Regions from separate parts of the Shewanella oncorhynchi genome, predicted to be linked through region 2. Evidence: predicted binding sites of a transcription regulator. Region 2 holds the regulator's gene; each other region holds the start of a gene.
What was found. Region 2 encodes sigma-54, which starts transcription at its own class of promoters, with help from an activator protein. Its sites were predicted from a motif close to GTTGGCACGNNNNTNGNNT; they were not measured.
Positions count from the first base shown of each region.

Region 1 (5,065 bases), 1.4 Mb from region 2:
CACCAAAAACTAAAAGAGCTAGCTGAACACGATTCGTTGACTAAGCTGGTTAATCGCTATGGTTTTGAACTTTGTCTTAATCGAGCGATAGCAAGGGCCAAACGTTGTCACGACTATTTAGCCGTTATCTTACTCGATTTAGATGATTTTAAAGCGATCAATGACACTCTAGGCCATCAGACGGGGGATATTCTTTTAGTTAAAGTAGCCGCTCGATTAAGTGAAGTACTAAGAGATGGCGACATTATTGCCCGTTTAGGTGGGGACGAATTTGTCGTGCTAGTCACTGATAATGATTATAAATATTTCCCTATGATTGTGGCTAATCGATTGTTAAAAGTGTTTGAGGACGTGTTTTGTCTTGGTGATAACGATGTGCTTATTGGTGCCAGTATCGGCGTGGCTTTTTATAATGAAGCGGCTTCGAACAGTTCTGAGCTGATGAAATGTGCCGATATCGCTATGTATCGCGCTAAAAAAATGGGCCGAAACCAGATTCAGTTTTACTCAGAAGCTTTAGATAAAGAGGTGCGTTACCGTAATCATATCGAGTCGAGTTTGCGTACTGCCTTAAAAAGAAATGAATTTAAGGTTCATTATCAAGCGCAAGTGAATGCGAAAACCCATCAGCTGGTGGGGATGGAAGCCCTTATCCGATGGCAGCATCCTGTAGACGGCATTATCACCCCAGATCAATTTTTACCCATAGCCGAAGAAATTGGATTAATGGAGGACATTGATGATTGGGTGCTTGAACAAGCCTGTATTCAGGCACAGGTTTGGTTAACCCAATTACAGCCAACAGGGAGAGAATTTACCATTGCCGTTAACCTGTCTGCATCGCAAATTGGAAATGAGAACTTGTTTGATAAAATAGCGAATACGCTGACTAAGACAGGACTTCCTGCTGTAGCATTAGAGCTTGAAATTACTGAGAATTGCCTTATTGAAGATCCCCATGAACATGCCAAAATGCTCGATAGAATCGCAGAGTTAGGGGTGCGTTTTGCCCTCGATGATTTTGGGACGGGTTTTTCGTCCTTAGAACATATCAAATTGTTTCCCATTAGCGTGCTGAAAATCGATAAAAGCTTTGTCGCTTCCTATGATAAGGATGATAAAGACACTCGTTTGCTCGCTGCATTACTTAACTTCGCCCATGGGTTTAATGTCATATCAGTGGCTGAGGGCGTTGAAACGATTGAGCAGGCTGAGTTTTGCACTTCTCGCCATTGTACTGTATTACAAGGTTATTTGTTTTCTCGTCCCTTAGATGCAACGGAGTTTGAGGCTAAGTATATTCTGCCGCTGTTAATTTAAACGAGTTCCGAATGTGATAGGTCTTGAAGTATTTCATTAGCATAATGATTTCGTCTGGTGAGGAATATTTTCTTGCTTTACACTGAGCAATAGACAAATATCAGCCCCTTTTTCTGTCGCTGTGCTTTTGGTGCCGCAGAACGGTTTATTCACTCATGCTTAAGTTGGTCACTCAGCAATGAAAATAGGTATTTTATCCCAATTCCCCCAGTTGTATTCGACACAACGTTTAGTCGCGGCTTGCCAAAGTCGTGGACATGAAGCTGTCGTGATCAATACGCTGAATTGCTACATGAATATTAATTCTATTAAACCTAGCATTCATTATGAAGGTACTGAATTAGTTGGGTTTGATGCCATCATTCCGCGTATTCATGCTAGCGTGACTTTTTATGGTTGTGCCGTTGTACGTCAGTTTGAAATGATGGGCGTATATGCCGCGAATGATTCAATCTCCATTGCGCGTTCGCGGGACAAATTGCGGGCACTGCAACTACTTTCCCGCAAAGGGATTGGCATGCCAGTGACGGGTTTTGCCAATAAGCCAAATGATATCCCAGATCTCATCAATATGGTGGGCGGCGCTCCGTTAGTCATTAAATTACTCGAAGGCACTCAAGGGATTGGTGTCGTACTCGCTGAAACTAAAACGGCTGCTGAGAGCGTGATTGAAGCATTCTTGGGGCTCAAAGCGAATATCTTAGTGCAGGAATACATTAAAGAATCCAATGGTAGTGATATTCGTTGTTTTGTTGTCGGTGACAAGGTTGTTGCTTCGATGAAGCGTCAAGGTCCCGAGGGAGATTTCCGCTCAAATCTGCATTTAGGGGGTTGTGGTGAGGTGGTAAAAATCACCTCTGTTGAGCGTAAAATGGCTATTGCCGCTGTGAAGGCGATGGGATTGGTTGTCGCGGGAGTAGATATTTTACGTTCTAACCGTGGTCCACTGATCCTTGAGGTTAATTCGGCGCCAGGCATTGAAGGGATTGAGCAAACAACAGGGATTTCAGTGACTGAGCCTATTGTTGAATATATTGAGAAAATGGTTGCGGCCCGTAAAACAAACCGGTCAATTATTGCCTAGTAGGTGATTGTGATAAAACGACGCCACTTTTTAAGGTGGCGTTTTTTATGTTTAGAGCTTATAGATCAAAACTGTAGGAATATCCGAGTACTAGTTTGGCATCATCATCGGTGAGATCGGTATCTGAGACCATAAATGACACTGTGCCTATGCTGGTATCTGCGCTGAGAGTCACGTTATAGTCGGCATAATTATCTTCGCCAAACCAAGATTGGACGACATCACCGTTTGAGTAACCATAGTGCACTGATAAACTCAGCTTTTCAGTGAGAGGAACGGATACCGTCGCGGCAAGATAACTGAGATCTTTATTATCTAAAGGATCGGCTGCCAGATCGTCACCGGCATTGATGACTTGGGAGTAAGCCAGTTCGAGCCATTTCCACGTGACAGCAGCATGGAGCTCACCAAAATCAATACTGCCTGGCGCGTCTGGATAGGCGTAGTAGAGATAGCCAAAGTCGTAGCTGATGTCTTCGGTAATACTGCCGCCATAACCCGCATATAGATCAAGCTCGTAGCTAGTATCATCACCAAAATCCACATTCGATGCCCAAGTTCCCGCATAAAATCCAGAATCGTGGCTGTAGTCAAGGCCACCTTGGATTGCGACCGCATCTTTAGTTTGGGTCGCTCCGCGCCATAGATAATTAGAGGTACCGCCAATGTTGCCTGATACGGCTGCAAAGGCGTTGCCTGCCAGTAACATTCCCGTCGATAAGGCCAAAACGCTGTACAGTGATTTCTTCATGCTCATCCCCTCGATTGACTTATTTATCGATTCACCATTGGCACACTCAAAGTCAGCTGTGTTCATTAGTGCATCTTGGTTTTTTTCTAAGGAAGGATTTGCTAATCACATGCCACTATTACAATGCCATGTAAAACAAGGTATTAGAACTTGCAATGTTAATGAAATGTTTTTATTTGCCAGTTTATGGGGCAGAGGCGCACTTTTGTTGTGCAAAAAATCTTCAGCGTTTCACAGGGGTTAGGCAAAAAAAACGCCTCACAATGGAGGCGTTGTATTGAATTTTATAACTTAGTTTACGCTGTCACGTAGGGTTTTACCCGCTTTAAACTTAGGCACTGTCGCTTCAGCAATTTGAATTTCTTTACCCGTTTGTGGGTTACGGCCAGTGCGAGCGGCACGAGTCGCTGTTTCAAAAGAACCGAAACCTACGATGGAGATTTTGTCACCATTTTTCATTGATTCGGTAATAGCTGCTTCAAAAGACTTCAATGCGCGTGCTGCTTCTACTTTCGTTAGATCGGCATTTTCTGCAATTTTGGCGATTAGTTCAGTTTTGTTCATTTTTATTGTCTCTTCTTTCCGTAGATTTATTTGAAATAAGCGTGCCTAACATGCCATAAGGTTTAGCACTTGGAAAGCCTTTTGCGTCTAGCGTGCAGCAGGATGTTCAGTAAAGCGCAGAATATTTACTCAGTTCGTGACTTAAGTTTTATTCTGGTTTTATTCTTCTAACAGTTGATAGAGTAATTTTTTAACAAGTTTGGGTTCAAAGGGTTTGTCACATAAGGCATTTACACCCGCTTGGGACACATTGCTGAGGTGGGTATCGTTGGCTTCGGAAGACACCATCAAGATGGGAATGTGCGATTGTTGGCTTTCATTGCGGATAAATTGTGTCAAAGCTAGCCCATCTACACTCGGCATATTGTAATCAGTGATCACTAAGTCGAACATATTGTGTTTCATTAACGCTATGGCTTGCGCGCCATCCTCGGCCTCGGTAATCAGCTTCATCCCTAAGTTACCAATCGTACGTTTAATGACGTTTCTTGCCATACGGCTATCATCGACCACTAATACACGCACATCTTGTACATCGAAATTACTGAGGTCGAGTTCATCGTGGCTGAGTAAATCAATCGTGGCATTCAATGCTGTACCTAAATGGTCGGCACTGAAGGGTTTAGGTAGAATCGCTACTACACCCGATTGGCGGAATATTTCAAGTTGCTCACGGCGGCACTCACTCGAGACCAGCATAAATTGGATATCTTTGCAGTCAGCGTTGGCCCTTAAGTAGCCCAAGAGATCGGTGGCAGTGCCATCATCGAAATGCATGGCGCTCGCAATAAGGTCAGGTTTATGGCGAGCAATAATATCTTTAGCCGCTTCTATGTTTTCTGCGGTTTGAATGCTGAGAATGCCTTCTTGTTGTAAGCGCTGAATAATAATTCGACGCTGTGTATCTGAAGGCTCTACCAAAAGAATGGAAAGTTCGCTGGGCGATAAATGGCTCATAGTTTACTTCAAGTTAAGAGTTGTAAGTATTTTACTGGGTCGCTAAGCTACGCTATTGATAACAGCTTCGCAACAAAGTCCATTACTGAGTTTGGCGGGTCAAATAGTGTCTCGTGACCTTAGAAAATGCGATCCAATACTGCACGAGTAAAATAACAATAATGCTCACTGTGAGTGGCAACATAGGAATGTTGTGGCCAGAAACAACTACTTTTACATCCTCAGGGGTAATGCGATAGGCAATAATTGCTGTAATCCCCAGTGCCGAGAATCCTAAGGTTTGCATGCCAATATAAATCTTCAACACTAAGCTAGACCACGGCGCCCGTATGAGTATGCCAACGAGCACGGGGAGGACACCTAGGGTGAATACATCAAGGGATTGAGTC
Region 1 is NZ_CP132914.1:4,339,532-4,344,596, reverse strand. It holds gene RA178_RS19295 (putative bifunctional diguanylate cyclase/phosphodiesterase) at 1-1,320, shown strand, start outside; gene rimK (30S ribosomal protein S6--L-glutamate ligase) at 1,499-2,404, shown strand; gene RA178_RS19285 (TorF family putative porin) at 2,463-3,155, opposite strand; gene RA178_RS19280 (HU family DNA-binding protein) at 3,447-3,719, opposite strand; gene RA178_RS19275 (response regulator) at 3,879-4,676, opposite strand; gene RA178_RS19270 (hypothetical protein) at 4,759-5,065, opposite strand, start outside.
Region 1: the regulator sigma-54 is predicted to act here: its motif matches at 3,254-3,272, upstream of RA178_RS19285 (TorF family putative porin).

Region 2 (5,065 bases):
ATTAAAGCTGTGAGCCAAACTGCGGATATCAAAAACAACCAGATCATTTTCTTTGGTCCGGTTGAAGTTACCCAAGGCTCAATAAAAATCCAAGCAAATGAACTGCGTGCATTTTCCGCTGAAGGTGAAAATAGCAAAACTTTGGTCGCCACAGGTAACCCTGCTACGTATAGCCAAATATTAGACGATGGCCGTCCTGCATCGGCTAGCGCGAAAGAAATTCGTTACGATATGGCAAGCCGCACCTTAACACTGAAAGGTATGGCGTCATTAGATCAAGCGGGTAGCCAAGTTACAGGCAATTTAATCCGCTATAACATGATTCAACAGAAATTGATGGCCGAGAGTACTGGCAGTGGTGACGATCGCGTGATCACTATTATTCAGCCTGAAAACTATCAAGATGATGCTAAATCAGACGCTCCGGCGGATAAACCTGTAAAAAAGCAGGACTCTAAATGACCCAAATCACCTTAAGAGCACAAAATCTGGCGAAAAGTTACAAGAGTCGCCAAGTGGTTAAAGACGTCAGTCTGACGGTAAAAACCGGTCAAGTCGTTGGCCTACTCGGTCCAAACGGTGCAGGTAAAACCACGACCTTTTACATGGTTGTCGGGCTAGTGAAGAGCGATAAGGGACATATCTTTATCGACGATGATGATTTAACCGCAGATCCTATGCATCTGCGTGCCCGCAAAGGCATAGGTTACTTACCGCAAGAAGCCAGTATCTTTCGTAAGCTAACTGTTCATGACAACATCATGGCCGTACTGCAAACTCGTAAAGAACTTAAAAATGAAGAACGAGAAGAAGAACTAGAACATCTGCTCGAAGAGTTTCATATCACCCACATCCGTGACAGCCAAGGCATGTCATTGTCGGGTGGCGAACGTCGTCGCGTCGAAATTGCGCGGGCTTTAGCCGCTAATCCTAAGTTCATTTTGCTCGATGAACCGTTTGCTGGCGTCGATCCTATTTCGGTTATCGACATCAAGAAGATTATCGAACAACTCAAAAGTCGCGGCCTTGGCGTACTGATCACAGACCATAATGTCCGCGAGACATTAGATGTATGTGAACATGCTTATATTGTGAGTCACGGAAACCTGATTGCCGAAGGAACTCCAGCAGAGATCTTAGACAATCAGCAAGTTAGGGCTGTGTACTTAGGTGAACAATTCAGGCTATAGTTAATCGAGCGAAGCCAATGGAGGCAATTTATACCGCCATTGGGCTTCACTCAAAATGATAATAAGCGACCTCATCCAACAATAATAACGTAGGGATCAGCGGTAACATGAAAGCGTCACTCCAGCTCAAACTGGGTCAACAGTTAACCATGACGCCACAATTACAACAGGCTATACGTCTGTTGCAACTGTCGTCATTAGAACTGCAGCAAGAGATCCAGCAAGCATTAGATTCTAATCCCCTTCTCGAGCTGGAAGAGGATCAATTCGACGCCACTAAAACCCCTGTAAACCAAACGCTATCCGATACGGATTTCAGTGAATCTAGCACTCTGCCACCAGAAAAAGACAGCTCCACCATAGACACGGCAGAGTCGCTAACCAAAGAATCCATGCCCGATGAGCTCCCCATGGACACCACATGGGATGAAGTGTTTACCGCCTCCCCAAACTCAGGCCCCGGCGGCAGTCGTGAAGACGATATGCCCTTCCAAGGTGAGACCAGTGAAGGTTTGTACGAACACTTAGAATGGCAAAAAAACCTCACGCCGTTTTCTGAAACCGATTTAGCCATTGCCACCGCCATTATTGATGCCATCGACGATCAGGGCTATCTCACCCAAAGCACTGAAGAAATTCTCGAAGCCATGGGCAATCCTGAAGTTGAGCTTGACGAAGTCGAAGCCGTACTCAAGCGCATTCAGCATTTTGATCCCATAGGCGTTGCTGCACGCGATTTAAGTGAATGCCTGCTGATCCAACTGTCGCATTTCGCCGCTGATACTCCCAACCTAGAAAACGCCCGCATGCTGATCAAAGATCATTTAGATCTGATCGCCGCCCGTGATTTTAGGTTATTGATGCGTAAGACTAAATTAAAAGAAGATGAATTAAGGGATGGTATAGCACTCATCCAAACCCTCAATCCTCGCCCAGGTTTGTTGATCACGCCCAATAATGACGAATACGTTATCCCAGATGTGTCTGTGTCGAAGAAAAATGGCCGCTGGGTCGTTGAGCTTAATCCTGACTGCATGCCCAAAATCAATGTAAATCAACATTATGCTTCTATGGCACGCAGCACAAAAAACCAAGCCGATAGCCAATTTATTCGCGGCCATCTGCAAGAGGCTAAATGGTTTATTAAGAGTCTAGAAAGCCGTAACGACACTTTGCTTAAAGTTGCTAATTGCATAGTGCAATATCAGCAAGGTTTCTTTGAGTACGGTGAAGAAGCCATGAAGCCTATGGTGCTTAACGATATTGCCGAAGCGGTAGAAATGCATGAGTCCACCATCTCACGGGTCACAACTCAAAAATACATGCATACCCCTAAGGGACTTTTTGAACTAAAATACTTCTTCTCTAGCCACGTCGGTACTGACGATGGTGGTGAGTGCTCATCCACAGCAATCAGAGCCTTTATAAAGAAACTGGTGGCAGCGGAAAACCAGAAAAAACCATTAAGCGATAGCAAGATGGCACAACTTCTGGCAGAACAAGGGATCAACGTAGCCCGCAGAACCATTGCGAAGTACCGAGAGGCTATGCTTATTCCACCTTCTAATCAGCGTAAAAGTTTATAACCTACAGTGGATATCGGAGGACGTTTCTATGCAAATAAACCTAAGTGGACACCATGTCGAAATTACCGAATCGTTACGTGCATATGTAGAAGAAAAGTTTTCAAAACTTGAACGCCATTTCGAACAGATCAATAATGTGCACGTTGTGCTCAATGTTGAGAAAATGCAACAAATTGCTGAAGCGAGAATAAACCTCATAGGTGGTGAAGTTTTTGCTACTTCAGAGCATGCTGACATGTATGCCGCTATAGACGCCCTGATTGACAAGCTTGACCGTCAGGTTATTAAACACAAAGAGAAGTTAACAAAACACTAATAATGGAACTTTGTACCATACTGCGGCCGGAGTGCACTACCTGCGCCACTCCGGGCAGCAAGAAAAAGGTACTGGAACTCATCAGCGACTTAGTCGCTGCCCAGTACCCGACCCTCTCATCTCAAGAGATATTCGAAAGCCTAGTGGCGCGCGAAAAGATGGGGAGCACAGGTATAGGTAACGGCATCGCCATTCCACATGGTCGACTAGCCGATATAGATCAGCCCATTGCCATACTAATTAAGTGTGAAGAGCCGATAGCATTTGATGCTATCGATAAGCAACCTGTTGATATTTTATTTGCACTACTGGTGCCTGCAGACCAATGTCAGCAGCACTTAAGTACTTTGTCTTGCATGGCCGAAAAGCTGAGCGACAAGCAAATATTAAAGCAATTACGCAAGACGCATGATGAAACGGAACTCTATCAGGTAATCACTGGATGAAACTGGTCATAGTGTCGGGCCGCTCAGGCTCAGGCAAATCTGTCGCCCTTAGGGTACTCGAAGATCTCGGCTATTATTGTGTCGATAACCTTCCCTTGCCATTGATTGGCAGTTTGCTTGAGCAACTCAAAGGCAGTAACGATCTCGTCGCCATCAGTGTCGACGTGCGTAACATGCCTGAGCAGGATAAGGTCTTAGTGAAACAACTCGCTAGCCTACCTCCAGATACTGAGTTAACGAGCTTCTTCCTTAACTCCAGCGATAAAATTCTGCTCAAGCGTTACAGCGAAACCCGCCGTTTGCATCCTTTGTCGAAGAGCCGAGTCTCTTTGCAAGAAGCGATAAAGCTGGAGGGGAAACTGCTTGAGCCTATGTCAAAACTGGTCGATCACTACATAGATACGTCGAATTTGAATATCTATGATTTAAGCGACCAAGTCCGACAAATTCTCCTTGGTAGTGTCGATAAAGAACTCGTGATCAACTTCGAGTCCTTTGGCTTTAAGCACGGAATGCCCACCGAAGCCGACTTTATGTTCGATGTGCGCTTCCTGCCCAATCCCCACTGGGAGCTGGCGCTGCGGCCATTGACTGGCTTAGATGAACCCGTAGCTGAGTTCTTAAATCGTCAACCACTGGTTAATAAGTTCATCTGGCAAATCGAAAATTTACTGGAGACTTGGCTGCCGCACCTCGAGCGTAACAATCGCAGTTATTTAACTGTGGCCATTGGCTGCACAGGTGGACAGCACAGATCGGTTTACGTCGCAGAGCAATTGGCCAAACGCTTTAGTAACGGTAAACATAAAGTGTATGCCCGTCATCGAGAGCTCAATAATGCCAAAGCTTGAACGTCAGATAACCATCTGTAATAAGCTCGGTTTACATGCCCGTGCCGCCACTAAGTTGGTGGTACTGGCTTCCGAGTTTGATGCGACCATCACCTTAATCCAAGGCGATAAACAAGCATCGGCCGCCAGTGTACTTGGCTTACTGATGCTTGAAACTGGTATGGGTAAAACCATTAAGCTTATCGCCGAAGGCCCAGATGCAGAGCCGGCTCTCGATGCTATTTGTGCCTTAATCGACGCTAAGTTTGACGAAGCCTGTTAGTTTCACTTCACACTAAGCACTTCATCGTTAGTTTCACTTCATGTCTAGTTTAAAAAACTTGCCATTCAGACATGGCAAAACATTTGTCGCTCGACGATACAAGCTACAGGCGATTACACTAGCGGTCATTGCGCTGGCCTTAACCTTACCTTAGCCGCCTTAATCTGTGTCATCGACTGACGCTTAGTCACCGCTAAATCATAGCCCAACACCAAGATCTCAAACCAATTTGCCGCACCATGGAGGACAAATGCCCGTAGATAATGCAGAAAACGATCACACCGGACATAGTCTTGACCAGTTAAACCAAGCGCTTAGCAGCGGCATGTTCGTACACGTGCGTAATATGCTGCAAAAAATGGCCGCCTCAGATATCGCGCTGATCTTAGAATCATCACCGCCAAGTGCCAGACA
Region 2 is NZ_CP132914.1:735,513-740,577, reverse strand. It holds gene lptA (lipopolysaccharide transport periplasmic protein LptA) at 1-462, shown strand, start outside; gene lptB (LPS export ABC transporter ATP-binding protein) at 459-1,190, shown strand; gene RA178_RS03360 (RNA polymerase factor sigma-54) at 1,298-2,776, shown strand; gene hpf (ribosome hibernation promoting factor) at 2,805-3,092, shown strand; gene ptsN (PTS IIA-like nitrogen regulatory protein PtsN) at 3,095-3,538, shown strand; gene rapZ (RNase adapter RapZ) at 3,535-4,389, shown strand; gene RA178_RS03340 (HPr family phosphocarrier protein) at 4,376-4,651, shown strand; gene mgtE (magnesium transporter) at 4,902-5,065, shown strand, end outside.

Region 3 (5,065 bases), 580 kb from region 2:
CTGACATCTTGGCTGGGAACCGTTGCAACATCAGCCTCTACGCCGGGAAGTGGGTAAAACCTTTGGGAGTTGAGGGGTAAAACGGCGCGTTATTGCATGCTCACTGGGCCGTCGATTTTGTTAAATGTCACATCGCCAGAACCTGCCGCAAGAATCGTTAATCCCTTGGTGTTAAAGACATTAATATTGCCTGAGCCGTCTGTGATGGTCACAGCACTTTGCACATTGGCGACCTCTATGTTGCCCGAGCCGTCATCAATTGCGGTATTGCCGCGAATATCGGTCAGCTTGATGGCACCAGCGCCATCTTCAATGGTTAGGCTGCCGTTGATTTGGCTGATTTCAATATCACCTGAGCCATCCTCTATGTTGATATTGTTACCACCGTTGATAGTGAGTTCACCCGAACCGTCTTTGACGTTCATGTCTGACGTCATCTTGCTGATCAAAATAGCCCCTGAGCTGTCATCAATATCCAGTGTAAAGTTCGCAGGGACTTGCAGTTTTAGGTCTATATAGGGCGAGTCATTATTAGAATCTGTTTGCTCAAAGTTGGCCTTGAGCTTGGCTTTATTGGCTTTTTTCTCAAGGGTGAGAATGACTTTGCTGTCATCGTTGCCGTCCTTATTGCTATAGATGTCGGCGATGAGTTTAATTTGGGCTAGGCCTTCGACACCGATAATTTCGAGACTGCCTGCGCCAGTTTCTGCAATCAGGCCTTGTAAGTCTTGGCTATCGAGTGTGAGTTCGCGTTGCTGGTGGTCTAAGTCTGGCATGCCTGCAGCGTTCACATTAAGAATGCAGCCAGTGAGCGATACTCCAGCAGTAAAAAACACTATAAAAGCGAGGGTGAATATAAATGGGCGTAGTGACATGTTAGCTTCCTTGTTTATCTGGCACTCGATTTTTTGGGTGAGTGCTGAGTCGTCTTGCGATGAATAAGACATTGCACAGCCCATGCCAATTTTAAGTTTCATTTATAATCAATTGGTTAAGCTGAAAGTGTCCGAGGTTCACTGTGCGGACATGTCCGCTACATGGGTGATTTACTCATAGATTAGTGAAATTGCTCATTTATTAAGTTAGTTTAAGCTCCGTAAGTCACGCGGAATCAAAAATACAAAAAAGACAAGAAGGGATGCTGATGGATTATTTAACAACAAACAAAACGGCTTGGGATGCGCGCACTCGGGTACATTTAACTTCTGATTTTTATGATGTGGCGGGCTTTCTTAGTGGTAAGACTTCGCTGCGGGAAATTGAGCTAGGTGAACTCGAGGTTGCAGGTAAAAGTTTGCTGCATCTGCAATGTCATTTCGGCTTAGACACCTTGTCGTGGGCGCGAATAGGGGCGAGAGTCACAGGCGTCGATTTGTCAGAAGTCGCGATTGTTGAAGCGCAAAAGCTGGCAGAACGGACACAGTTGTCCGCTGAGTTTATCTGTAGCGATGTTTACAGTGTGGCGAGCAAGGTTGAGCCTCACGATATTGTGTTTACGTCCTATGGTGCCATTGTTTGGCTGCCGGATTTAACTCTGTGGGCGCAGACAGTGGCTGCCTGTTTAACACCCGGCGGACAGTTTTACATGGCCGAGTTCCATCCTGCGCAGCAGCTATTCGATGGCTATAGCTATTTTAATCTGGGTGAGCCAGACATAGAGCAGGAAGGCACATATACCGAAAATACCGGTGATGATCAGCAAACCTTAATGTGCTGGTCGCACAGTTTATCTGAAGTGATCAATGCGTTATTGCAGGCGGGCTTAGTGTTGGAGTTCTTCCACGAGTTTGATTTCAGCCCCTATAACTGCTTTGAAGGGCTCGAAGCGCAAGAAGATGGTCGTTATGTGTTAACACACCAAGGGCAGAAGGTGCCCTTGGTGTATAGCATCAGTGCGCGTAAGCCTGCGTAATCACAACCTTTTGTAATCGCGATGATCAACGACTACGGTAAACCGGATACTTAAGGTATTGGTTATCGTAGTAAGGGCTGCGTTCATAGAACCAGCGTAGGCGTGCCTCAGGATCGGCGGCAAACTCGGCATTGGTCAGTGCTTTGTCGAACTCAGCTTGTAGCTTAGGATCATCTTTTAGCATCTTGGCCGCCAGTGGCTCTACCGCATAATCTTCAATGTATTCAGTGCGAGTGAAGATAGGATTGAAGAAACCCCATTGCAGTAAAGAATCTGGTGATTGCGGCTCAAGCAGTAAAATCGCCAGATCACCTAGCGGTTGATCTGTACTGATTTTAATGGTGCCAGCGGGCAGAGTGGTGCTGACTTTGGTTAACTCTGACTCGGCTTTGACCGTTTGGCGGCCCTCAAAATCCTTAGTGTTAAACACGGGATTGCTGAGGGTATATTGCTGCAATTTTAACTCGGTTGGCTTTTTGAGCGTGGTCATGCGAATGCCATGCACGTTAAGACGATCAATCACTTGAGTCCATTGCGCTGGAATATAGTAAGCACTCGGACGAGTGACCTTAATGTCGGGCACTGTTTCAGCCATCACAGGCAAGTTAGGGTAAAGCTTAGGTTCACCTGTCCAGCGCACAACTTCAGCGCCACTGATGGGGCTCTTTTCAAGTTGATAATTTATGCCTTTAAAATCCCAGCCTTTTTCTAATGGTGCTAATTTCCAAGTAAGGGTGATTAGCGGTGAGGCGCGGTATTTATCTTCTTGAATCGCACTCTTAAGTTTTGTCGCCTGTTCACCCACGGTTTTGAGGGTTTGCGCTAACATCACATAAGTGCCGAGCACCCTTTGCTTAAAGGGCTTTAGGCTGTGGTTTTCAACCAGAATGGTGGGCAAATGGCGAGCATCGCCATAACCGTTAGAGAAGCGCGGACTTGGATTCCACAGCGACATACCTTTGTTAATATCGGCGTTATCCACGGCAAAAATCAGTGCGCCGGGAATATGGCCTTGTTCCGTTAATGCGGCTTCAACCGCAGGTCTGTAGCTGTTTTCGAGCCAGCGGTAGCTCGCAGGGCTTAAGCCTTGGGCAAGGTTATAACCAAAGGTAACATCGTATTGATAGTCGATGCCGTCGGTAACATGGACATCGATATACAGATCCGGTTGCCATACGTTGATTGCGCGCAGCATGTGCTGCATTTCTAAGCTGTCGGCCTTAGCATAATCGCGGTTAAGGTTGAGATTATTAGCCGTGGTGCGCCAGCCCATATTCACAGGGCCACGTTGATTTACACGATTAAATTCGCCGCTGCGCTCATGGGCATCAACACTAAAAATAGGCACAAACAAGAGGTTAGCTTTATCGAGCAGGGCACTTTTATCGCCTTGGATAATGTCACGTAGCAGCATCATGCCGGCATCTTTACCGTCGATTTCTCCCGCATGAATTCCCGCCTGCACTAGCACTGTTGGCTTAGTGTTTTGTTTGAGGCGTGCCGATTCATTAATGCCTTCACTGCTGGCGATATACATCCAAATATCGCGCCCTTGTGGGCTCTTACCTAAGCTCACCTTTTGTAATTTATCTGTTTCGCCCGCGAGTTTGTCGAGCCAAGTGATAGTGGCATCGTAGTTTGGACTTTCAATACCGCCACTTTGCTCAAAGGGAGTCGCCCACTCGCTATCAACACTTAACATGAGCGATTCGCTGGCGCCAGACCAAGTGATGTTCGGCGGTAAAATCGCATCGTTGACAAAGGTGTTGGCTCGTTCAGGAATGGGCGCGGGTTGTGCTTCTGGCGCTGCAACTGTGGTATCGGTCAGTACATTAGTCGCAGTTTCAGTTGCCTGGCTATTCGCTGCTGGACTTGTATCCTGTGACGTTGTGATTACTGGGGAGCCAACTGCCAATGTTTCGGTAGTAGAGGCTTGCGCCATAGTGGCTGCCGGAGTTGTTTGGGTTGTGGTTTTCGCATCATTGGCAAAAGCATTCTCAGGGTAGAGATTGCCCGTAGAGAGACAGGCAATGGCGATAACGGAGAAAGAAAACAAGCGCATGAAAAGAGTCCATATATCGAATTTTTATTAGGACGGTATCTTTTCATTAAACGCCCCGTTAACGCAAGGGCGGCTAAGGGTTATCCGGCATTTCTGACATGGATTTAAGCACTAAGCGGAATGGTAAAATCGACTAAGCCGTTTTGTTGGGCGTTATCTGAGAAGCTGGCCGCTTGTTATAGGCAATGTCGATAATGGCAATGTCTTTATAAAGTGCTTCGACGGCAATCGCGAGCTGATAAATCAGCCAGCTATAACCTGTGAGCGCAAATCCCTGCGGCACTTGGTCGTTTACGGTTGTCACTGGGTCTGCGGTTGATGCTTGAGTGGCTGCGACTAGGGCAAGCTGGAGTCTGTGTTGTAACTCTTGTTCTAAGCATTCTGGCAGTGTCGGCAATTGTTGAGCTTTACCCGCCACAAATTCTGCAAGTTGTTGCAAATAGAAGGCAAGCTCAGAGGCAACCGCATTAATCTGCAGATAGGCGTCTTTGTCTTCTTCCTGCCAGCGGGTTAAGGGTAAGAGTTCGAGTAAGGTGATTAAGCGCACTTGTTTATTGGCTAACTGCGACAGTAGCACTTTGTGTTTTTTGAGGGTTTGACTTTCCCATTCCAAGGAGAAAAACAGTTTCTTTTGAGTGAGTACGGCCTTCATCGCAGCCTCCAGTCTAGCGCGAAAATCGAGCTCATGATTGGCGGGTGCCTTAAGATGCTCGGCTAATACTTCGGCCATATTGTCGATGGCATGGGTGAGTTGGGAGCGCCAATCTTGTTTAGCTTTAATCGGGAAAATGAACAGTGAGACCAAAATAGCAATCACGCAGCCGGAGAGGATGTTGGCCGTGCGCCATAGTGCCTCAGAGGTGTCATGGTTGGCGTCGCCGACCACGATTATGATGGTAAATCCGGCCACTAAATAGGCATAGCTATAACGTCCGGCAGAGATAAAACAAATCAAGCTAACGGCTAAGATCAGCAGGCTCATGATTAGCCAATAACTGTCCACAGTGGCAACTAACATCACCCCATAAGCTGAGCCTAAACAAGTGCCTATCGCCCTTTGTAGCGACTTTTCAATCGCGCCGCCTACTTGA
Region 3 is NZ_CP132914.1:159,493-164,557, forward strand. It holds gene RA178_RS00735 (DUF4097 family beta strand repeat-containing protein) at 90-875, opposite strand; gene RA178_RS00740 (class I SAM-dependent methyltransferase) at 1,145-1,912, shown strand; gene RA178_RS00745 (M14 family metallopeptidase) at 1,938-3,974, opposite strand; gene RA178_RS00750 (FUSC family protein) at 4,108-5,065, opposite strand, start outside.
Region 3: the regulator sigma-54 is predicted to act here: its motif matches at 947-965, upstream of RA178_RS00735 (DUF4097 family beta strand repeat-containing protein).

Region 4 (5,065 bases), 850 kb from region 2:
TAAATCATTGCCTAAACTTGAGATAGTCGAGGTCTTGCCTTTATCGTTATAGGTGAGGCTGGAGGCGTTTCTGCTGGCTTGTAAAGCTTGAGCAAAGCGATTTAAACTCGCTAAATTCATCTCAATTAAACTGGCATTTTGTTCGTTTAATTCTTTGCATTCAGTCAATGCGTCTTTGATCTCGGCCATTTTATGCACGAGTTCGACTTGCTGAGTGAGTAGCGATTTATCACTGTGTTTTGCCAGAATATCATCATTAGTCTTTAGTTCTTTCAGACATTGCGATTTTTCGTTAGCAAGGGAAAGCAGTAAATCGGCGTTTTGGTCAACCAAAGCGCCTTTTTCCTTGAGTATGATTTGCTTAAGAACAGCCAAATGGGCGTGTTGTAGATCTACCAGTTTAGCTATTTCAGTCATAGTTACTCTTTATTTAAGTCATTAAGTTCGGCTTCAAAACTTGCAATATTGGCAGCCAACTTTTCAGGGTCAATTTTATAGCGACCTTCGGCAATAGCTTGTTTGATTTCTGCTACTTTCTTTTGATCAACTTCAGGAAGGCTAGCCATTTTAGTCTGAGCTCCTTGAAGTTGTTGTGCCTGAGCCGTAATGACCACTGAGTCGCTTCTCTGTGGTGTTGTTGATTTTGTTGCAACTTGAGCAGATTGATCGCTGCTCGTTTTCGTTGCGCCTGAACGAACTTGCGCAGTCGTTGCAGTGTTGAGTTTGCTAATATCAATTGCCATTTTAGGCTCCAGCGTCGTGTGTACGGGATTTCTTAACTGGGGTATCGGCAGCTTACAAAAAAGCTTTAGATTATTTTACATTCTTACTTCAACTTCGCCAATGCCTGTGACTATAGCATCTAGTTCTTTGTTTGAACTGCTATTTTTGACTCTGATCCGATCACCTTTATTGCCATCTTGTAGGGCTTCGCCCACTGTTTTGAGCTCGAATGAGCCAGAACGAACGTAGATAGATACCGAATCATTTTTACAAACGAAGCATAAGTTGTTGCTTAATATGGGATTATCTTTTGCTACTCGTCGTTTTACTCGCACGCCAGCCAATTTACTCGGATCATCGAATTCGGCACCTCTCAAGCTATTTTGTTCAATGTAACGGACTTCTACTTGACTAGGAGAGATGAGTTCGCCTGGTGCTAAGATTTCGGTTGAGACAACAACGGGGAATAAGATATCCACCCGAACCGAGATATAGATTTGCCAAGGGTAAGCTAAGTCTTGCGTATCACAGCTGACTTTTAAGGTGTTATTACGGCTAATTTCCCTATCGCTAGCCAGTTCAACTTTCATTGGAGACGAACATTGTGACGGCAGCATTCTTGCGTCAACCATCTGTGGCGAAATATTTACTTTGGCATTTTCTGGAACAGATATTTTTTCTGAAATAAGCGCTTTAGCTAATTCTGAGATTGCCGATACGGTGGGGACAATAGGCTCTGCACTCGCAAAAGCGGGCATGAAGAGGGTGAAAAGACTAAAAAAACAGACTAAATTTACTTTCATAATGAAGAGACTAGCTTGTAACGCCAGAATGCACCTATACTTTTATTAAGTTCGAAGCTGACCACTGTAATAATAATTTGCATCACTGTCAGAAGATTGACTCAGTTTCGACTATGTTTATCGATAGATAAGACGTAAGCAATTAATATGCCTATACTCAACTGAGTTATAGGGCCGAACATAAACAGAACAACAAGGCAGAGTTATGTCGAGTATTCTTGATTCAGTCAACAAACGAACCCAGCTCGTTGGACAAAACCGTTTAGAATTGCTGCTTTTTAAATTAAACGGTCGTCAACGGTTTGGGATTAACGTGTTTAAGGTGAAAGAAGTACTGCAGTGTCCACCACTGACCACTTTGCCTAAACTTAATCCTTATGTGAAGGGTGTTGCTCATATTCGTGGAACAACCATTTCAGTGATTGATTTGAGTGCGGCAACAGGGGGAAAACCTTTAGCGAGCACTGAAAACTGTTTCATCATTATTTCTGAATATAACCGCAGCGTTCAAGGCTTCTTGGTCAGTTCTGTTGAGCGGATCATCAACATGAATTGGGAAGCGATTATGCCTCCGCCGCAAGGTGCTGGCCGTTATTCTTATCTGACAGCTGTGACTGAAATTGAAGGTGAATTAGTTGAAATTCTCGATGTGGAAAAAATCTTAGATGAGATTTCACCGGTTAAAACAGCTATCAGTGAAGAAGCCAATGAAAAACTGACCCTCGACAGAACTCAGCATTATCATATTATGGTTATTGATGATTCTGCCGTGGCGCGTAAACAAATTATTCGTTCACTCGAGTCATTGAATTTACAAATTGATACCGCAAAAGATGGTCGCGAAGCATTAGACAAGCTTAAAGAGATCGCCAAAGAGATGGATAATGTGGCCGATGAGATCCCCCTCATTATCTCTGATATTGAGATGCCTGAAATGGATGGCTACACCCTGACCGCTGAAATCCGAGATGATCCTAAGCTTAAGCATATTAAAGTGGTACTGCACACATCGTTAAGTGGTGTATTCAATCAGGCAATGGTTCAAAAAGTGGGGGCTAATGACTTTATCGCTAAGTTTAATCCCGACGAATTGGCCGCTGCTGTGAATAAGCATTTAAGTTTGTAATTGCTGTAGGTTAGTACCTAGATACGCTTTACGCTATAATCTCGACTTTATAACATGATGGTTTCGCACTGATTTTGGTGCTTGCTATAGGATTTAGGATGTGAATGTGCCAAATAAATCACTCGCTGAGGCTGAATATAATCAATTTAGGTTGTTCTTAGAGCAACACAGCGGCATCGTACTGGGTGAAAATAAGCAATATCTTGTGCGCAGTCGTCTTGCTCCTTTGATGGGCAAATATAACCTGCCATCCTTATCTGATGTGGTTAAGCATTCGATGAAGCCTACTGAGCGTGCGCTCAGAGCTGAAGTGATCGATGCTATGACGACCAATGAAACCCTTTGGTTCCGTGATCGTTATCCATTTGAGTTGTTGAATAATGTCCTACTACCAGAATACAGTCGTCTGGGGCGTCCGCTTAAAATTTGGTCTGCGGCTTGCTCGTCAGGCCAAGAGCCATACTCATTGGCTATGACTATTCTTGAGTATCAACAGAAGAAGCCTGGTGCCTTGGCTGGTAGTGCTTCGATTCAAGCAACGGATTTATCTCCTTCCATGTTGGAACGCTGTAAAAATGCCGAGTACGATAGTTTGGCATTAGCGCGTGGTTTATCTGAAGAACGTAAGCGTCAGTTTTTTGATGCATTACCTTCTGGCAATATGAAGTTAAAGGATAATGTGAAGCGGTTGGTGAACTTTAGAGCGCATAATTTGCTTGAGAGTTATAGTCTGCTTGGCAAGTTCGACATTATCTTTTGCCGCAATGTGCTGATTTATTTTGCACCAGAGGCAAAGGCAAAAATTTTGCGGCAATTCGCTGCCGCTCTCAATCCCAAAGGGATTTTATTTCTCGGTGCATCAGAATCTATCGCTGGTTTAACGGACGAGTTTGATATGGTTCGTTGTAACCCTGGCATTTATTACCAGAAAAAGACTTAACTCAGCCGCTCTAAAGAAAATTACCGACAATTGTCGGTAATTTTTTACCCATCACTTGCTCATCCTTGTTGTTATTCTCAAAATTTTCCTGATGTTGGCACATGAATTGCTTTATTTTCGTGAGAACACGAGGAGGCAATTTTATGGCGATCAATTTTGATAATGCACTGGGTGTGCATCAATACACTCTTGGTATTAGAGCGCAGCGGGCTGAAGTCATTTCAAGCAATATCGCTAACGCAGATACGCCACATTACAAAGCCCGCGATGTTGATTTTTCTGCGGCAATGCAGGCCGCTCGAGGCCAACAGCAGCGAAATAGTCTTGAAATGCAAGAGCCAGATAAGCATTTTGGGCTTGCGGAGTTGACTGGGCAATTTGTTAAGTTCCGTGTGCCAAATCAACCCGATACCGGTGATGGTAATACTGTTGATATCCAACAGGAACAATCGGCATTCATGCAAAATGCACTTGAATATCAAATGTCGCTAGGTTTTTTAGACAGTAAGTTTAGTGGCATGAAGAAAGCGTTGAGAGGGGATTAATCATGAGTTTATTTAGCATATTTGATGTTGCTGGCTCGGGAATGTCTGCTCAATCGGTCAGGCTAAACACCACCGCGAGCAACATAGCCAACGCGGATTCCGTCTCGAGTAGTGTAGATAAGACCTATCGTTCTCGTCATCCCATTTTTGAAGCCGAAATGGCTAAAGCCCAAAGTCAGCAACAAGCTTCTCAAGGCGTTGCAGTAAAAGGCATTGTAGAAAGTGATAAACCACTACTGAAAGAATATTCGCCCGATCATCCAATGGCGGATGCGGACGGCTTTATTTATAAACCGAATGTTAATGTCATGGAAGAAATGGCAGATATGATTTCTGCTTCGCGCTCATATCAAATGAATGTTCAAGTCGCTGAAGCAGCTAAGTCTATGCTGCAACAAACACTTGGGATGGGTAAATAACATGTGTTACTTAGGAGGTAAGCTGTGAGCCTCATTAATCAAATTAACCAAGCGTCGGCGCAGACGGCTCAAAATAAGAGTCAGTCAAATGCCGTTACGACGAATTCATCAACCAGCTCAACGGGTAATCCGTTTCTTGACGGTATCCGTCTGCCAAAAGATTCGATAGTACCGGAAGCAAAAAGCCAGCAGTTAACTCAAGATGACTTTTTCTCGTTATTAAGCCAACAGTTATCGATGCAAGATCCCTTTAAGCCCGTCGACAACGACCAAATGATTGCGCAGATGGCATCATTCTCGACGGTTGATGGTATTACTAAGTTGAATAAGGAAATCGTTAATTTAAACGGTGTTATGACATCAAGCCAAGCATTACAGGCATCAGGACTTGTTGGTCGCAAGGTGTTGATCCCAACTGATACAGGTAACATTTCAGCTGAAAGCCCAACAATAAAAGGTGTGATTAGCACGCCAGCTAAAATTCCTGAAGTTACTGTACGTGTTGAGGA
Region 4 is NZ_CP132914.1:1,587,259-1,592,323, forward strand. It holds gene RA178_RS07200 (flagella synthesis protein FlgN) at 1-417, opposite strand, end outside; gene flgM (flagellar biosynthesis anti-sigma factor FlgM) at 420-743, opposite strand; gene flgA (flagellar basal body P-ring formation chaperone FlgA) at 819-1,526, opposite strand; gene RA178_RS07215 (chemotaxis protein CheV) at 1,732-2,652, shown strand; gene RA178_RS07220 (CheR family methyltransferase) at 2,753-3,592, shown strand; gene flgB (flagellar basal body rod protein FlgB) at 3,736-4,137, shown strand; gene flgC (flagellar basal body rod protein FlgC) at 4,140-4,556, shown strand; gene flgD (flagellar hook assembly protein FlgD) at 4,581-5,065, shown strand, end outside.
Region 4: the regulator sigma-54 is predicted to act here: its motif matches at 3,686-3,704, upstream of flgB (flagellar basal body rod protein FlgB).